DNA from 2 places in the Oceaniserpentilla sp. 4NH20-0058 genome. Region 2 is predicted to be linked to the other one. Evidence: predicted binding sites of a transcription regulator. Region 2 holds the regulator's gene; the other holds the start of a gene.
The links. The regulator LexA, encoded in region 2, represses DNA repair genes until DNA is damaged. The targets are predictions, from matches to a motif close to TACTGTNTANNTANACAGTA.
Positions count from the first base shown of each region.

Region 1: a site for LexA is predicted at 1,038-1,057, ahead of recA (recombinase RecA). Genes of this name have one in related genera too.

Region 1 covers NZ_BAABWE010000006.1:219,119-221,530, forward strand. Annotated here, with positions in the region: gene ABWV45_RS10040 (NADH:flavin oxidoreductase) at 1-680, opposite strand, end outside; gene recA (recombinase RecA) at 1,117-2,169, shown strand; gene ABWV45_RS10050 (regulatory protein RecX) at 2,255-2,412, shown strand, end outside.
Region 2 covers NZ_BAABWE010000001.1:414,549-416,960, reverse strand. Annotated here, with positions in the region: gene ABWV45_RS01915 (YfaZ family outer membrane protein) at 1-32, shown strand, start outside; gene ABWV45_RS01910 (DUF6586 family protein) at 32-478, shown strand; gene ABWV45_RS01905 (hypothetical protein) at 572-820, shown strand; gene lexA (transcriptional repressor LexA) at 868-1,470, opposite strand; gene ABWV45_RS01895 (TetR/AcrR family transcriptional regulator) at 1,598-2,320, shown strand; gene ABWV45_RS01890 (efflux RND transporter permease subunit) at 2,343-2,412, shown strand, end outside.

The DNA.
Region 1 (2,412 bases), on a different contig from region 2:
TTCCATTGGCTCCAACGGAAAATAATCGGAAAATCAGGGCCAACTGCTTCACGACATGCTTTGATGATATCAATCGCAAAACGGCTACGGTTTTCAGCAGAACCACCGTATTCATCTTCACGCTGGTTAGTACCTTCCCAGAAAAATTGGTCGATCAAATAACCATGAGCACCGTGCAGCTCAATGGCATCAAACCCAACTGCTTTGGCGTCAGCGGCCCCTTGGGCGAATGCTTGGATGACATCTTGAATATCTTGCGCGCTCATTTCATAGCGGTTCTTTTTGCCTGCTACAAACATACCGGATGGTGTGAAACCCGGTACATCACCTTCAGGCATAACACCTGCTTTACGGGCGCCGCCTACGTGCCAAAGCTGAGGCGCAATTTTACCGCCAGCAGCGTGTACAGCGTCTACGACCTTTTTCCAGCCAGCTAAACGCGCTTCGCCATGAATGTAAGGCACATCAGGGTAGCCAGAAGCTGCAATGTGGTTGACACATGTACCTTCTGTGATGATCAAGCCTACACCGCCTTCTGCACGGCGACGGTAATAATCAACCGAGTTTTGGCCTGCCACATTATCCGGCGAAAAGTTACGGGTCATAGGGGCCATAACTGTGCGGTTTTTTAGCTCAAGATTTGCCGATGAGAATGGTTTAAATAGAGGGTTAGCACTCATAAAAAGCTCCAGTGACTATTTTGTTAGTGATTGACCTGCACAAATTTAACGGATTTCCCCAGTAAATGCTGTTACCTAAGATAACAACCCGAGTGGATATTGAATTGTGCGCAATAAGAATGATGGCCATCATAGAGTATTCAAGGCAATGGCAATAGAGATATTTCTTGTAAGGATTGTTCCATCAAAGGATAAATAAGCAGTATAAATGCTTGATTAATTGATTCTATTCTTAGGTCCCAGCTTATTGGTTGAAATATAGGCTGAAACACCTCATGAGCGTTAATTCTTGTACCGCTTAAGGTATGACAAATAGATCTAAATTAATTCTTGCGTTAAATCATTCATGTGTTTAAATACTGGTTATAGATACAGTAATTTAAATTCTCTGCTTTGCAGACCTAAATCGGATAAAGATAACAAGGTGAAGAAAAACATGGATCAGAATCGCCAAAAAGCACTAGACGCCGCCCTTAGCCAAATTGAACGTCAATTCGGTAAGGGTGCCATCATGAAAATGGGTGAGCAGCCTCGTGAAGCTATCCCTGCTGTATCCACAGGTTCTTTATCTTTAGATATTGCATTGGGCATAGGTGGTTTACCTTACGGTCGAATCATTGAAATTTATGGCCCTGAATCTTCGGGTAAAACCACCATGTGTTTATCGACCATGGCCGAAGCGCAAAAACAAGGTAAAACAGTGGCGATTGTTGATGCAGAACATGCCTTAGACCCACTCTATGCTGAAAAGCTAGGCGTTAACCTAGATAGTTTATTAGTGTCTCAGCCAGATACCGGCGAGCAAGCCCTTGAAATTGTAGACAGCTTAGTACGTTCTGGTGCGGTAGATGTGGTGGTGGTTGACTCAGTTGCAGCCTTAACCCCAAGAGCAGAAATAGAAGGGGACATGGGGGATCATCATGTTGGCCTACAAGCGCGTTTAATGTCGCAAGCTTTGCGTAAGCTCACTGCTAATGTCAAAAATGCTAATTGTATGGTGATTTTCATTAACCAAATTCGTATGAAGATTGGTGTTATGTTTGGTAGCCCTGAAACCACAACCGGTGGTAATGCTCTTAAATTTTACTCATCCGTACGCTTGGATATTCGCCGTACTGGGTCGGTAAAAAGTGGCGATGAAGTAACGGGTAATGAAACTCGCGTGAAAGTTGTTAAAAACAAAGTAGCACCGCCATTCAAGCAGGCCGATTTCCAAATCATGTATAACCAAGGGATTAACCGAGGTGCTGAAATCATCGATTTAGGCGTTAAGCTAGGTTTGGTGGATAAAGCAGGGGCTTGGTATGCTTACAAAGGGGATAAAATCGGTCAAGGTAAAGCCAATGCATGTAACTACCTGCTAGAAAACCCTGAAGTTCAACAAGAACTTGAAGCGCTTATCCGGGCAGAGCTATTAGTGGTAGCGGACACTAAAAAAGCACCTGAAAAAGGCGATAAAGAAGTAGAAGCTGAGACAGAAGAAGTTTAAACGTTAAAATACCTCATCAAAAAGGTCAGCTCTGCTGGCCTTTTTTGTGAGGTCAACTTTGTGAATATATTCAGATGGCTAGCATATGTTTAATCAGCCTTATAAAAAACAGATAAAACTGCTTGATGAAAAAGGGCTGCGCCATAAGGCCATTGAGCTTTTGGCTCGTCGTGAATACAGTTATGGAGAGTTAGAGGCCAAGCTATTACCCGTAAGTCAGTCTGAAGATTTGCTCTATAAAGT
Region 2 (2,412 bases):
ATGGCCACTTTGGACTGCGCATTAACTTCTAATGAGTGCTGTCAGTCGAACTAACCAAGTGGTGTTTTTTGCTCGCAGTTGCCTAGCACAAGCTGAGCAGGCTGCAGGGCAAGATAAGCGTCAGCTAGAAGAGGGCGCTTTATCTCATTTGTATACTGGTGTTGTTTCATTTGCTAATGAGCTGGTGGGTCAATATCGTTTAGCCCCATTTGAAGATATCAAAGAGCTATTCATGCGAACTGACCTACCTGCTGAGTTGTATGAGTTGGCACTTTTACAGCAGGACTCTAGTAGCTGGATAGCTGCATTGTTAAAACAGTATCAAAGAATGTTATTAACTGGGCTGGATGATGGTGTTGTTACACATTCGGCACAATTAATTTCTAGCCAGTCGGACTATGTCAGTCTTATGCGTAACTGGTTGATTGAATTAGAAAAAACCATACAACGTATGCGTTTACACTACCAAGAAAACTAAACCTCAAGATTTTAGGCGTTGGAGGCATGCTTTTGCAGTGATATACTCCCGCCCCCTTTGTATCGTGTCACCTGTTTTGAGAGAATGTTTTTCATGGCCTCTGTATTTGAAATTGTAGAACTATCCGATGGCGATATTGCCCTTAAGCGCAGTGACGGTGAAGGTGAGCCTTTAGTTCGTATAACATTTTCTGTAGATGCGAAAGAAAGTTTTCCTGAGCAACACATTGAAATAGCAAAAGCCATGATTGAGGCAGGTGTTCGTAAAGTAGGTGAGTTAAGTGGTGTAGAGGTGGAAGATACCTCGGCCATCGCCGATTTAGAGCATCGTGTTATACACTAACGCAGATTAAGTAAACGCTGCTAAGGCAGCGTTTTTTTTGGTGATGGTTATTGAATGTGTTGGCGAATGACACCTACATAAAGTCCTTCAATTTCCATGTCTTGAGTTTCTAAATCAACCACAATTGGTTGATAGTCGCTATTTTCTGCTTGCAATAGCACTACGTTATTATTCTTCACAAATCGTTTTACAGTAACTTCTTCGCCTACTCTGGCTACAACGATTTGGCCATTACGTGCCAGATTTGTTTTATGCACTGCGATTAAGTCGCCGTCCATGATACCTACATCTTTCATGCTGTCCCCGTGCACCTCTAACAAAAAGTCTGCATTGGGTTTAAAAAACTCTCTAGGTAGCTCTACATAGCGCTCAATATGCTCTTGTGCCAATATTGGTTCGCCAGCGGCAACGCGACCAATAATAGGTAAACCGCTTTCATGTTGAGCAAGGCGAATACCCCGGCTGGCACCTGGTGTCATTTCTATTGCGCCTTTGCGAGCGAGTGCTTTTAGGTGTTCTTCAGCAGCATTAGGGCTTTTGAAGCCTAATTCTTGAGCGATTTCGGCTCGTGTTGGAGGGAAGCCAGTGGACTCGATCGATTGCTTGATTAAATCTAAAACTTCTTGCTGACGTGCGGTAAGTTTGATCATGTTGGCTGCTTATCTGTTTTTATATACATGTTGTGATTATATACAGTGTTTAACTTGTGTAAAGTCATTGCCTAAAAAAGGGTTGACCGCATAGTTTCTTTATTCTAATTTGACGGTTCGTCAAAAAATGACGGTTCGTCAAAAATATGAAGTAGGTCATAAGTTGAAGCCTGTGAATCATAAAGATCAAGTAAGACTAAATAGAGAATCGCTGATTCTAGATGTGGCCTTAACCCAATTAAACGAGAAAGGGTTTCAAGGGTTGACCATGCAAGGTATTGCAAATGCCACTGATTACTCGAAAGGAACCATTTATCAGCATTTTGGTTGTAAAGAAGATGTGATAACTAAGCTGGTGATTCAATGTGCAAAGCGATTACTCCACCTAATTGATGTGGCGCTTGAGCATGGTCAAGGGTTGCGCCATCAGGTGATCTTGGTGAGCTGGGCATTTTTTAAAAATGCAGAACGTCACCCTGTGCTGACAGGATTATTATCCCGGGCTAAATCTCCAGATTTTCAAAGCAAAGTAAGCGAGCCGCTGCAAACCGAGTTGTCGTTCATTGATCAAACTATATTGTCGAAAGTTATGGGGCTGTTTGCTAGCCAAACTGATCTTGCACCTGAACAAGTAAAAGCCGCGGCATTTGGCTGGTGGGCTATGAAGTGGGGCGTCCAAGATGTAATGGTTAATGGTTGGGAGCTTTCTCGCTTAGGTTTTGATGATCCTAAAAAATTTTTTTTTGAGTCATTGCACATATTTTTAGATGGTTTTGGGGTTCAGCAAGATGAGCCCAGCCGCCAATATGAGCAACTACAAACATTATCAAACTCTATCTTTAAAATTTAACGATAAAAATAAGGAAATTTGTATGATAGAAAAATTAACGGCTTGGGTTGTCAAACATCCTTGGATGGTTGTGCTAAGCACACTTATTATTG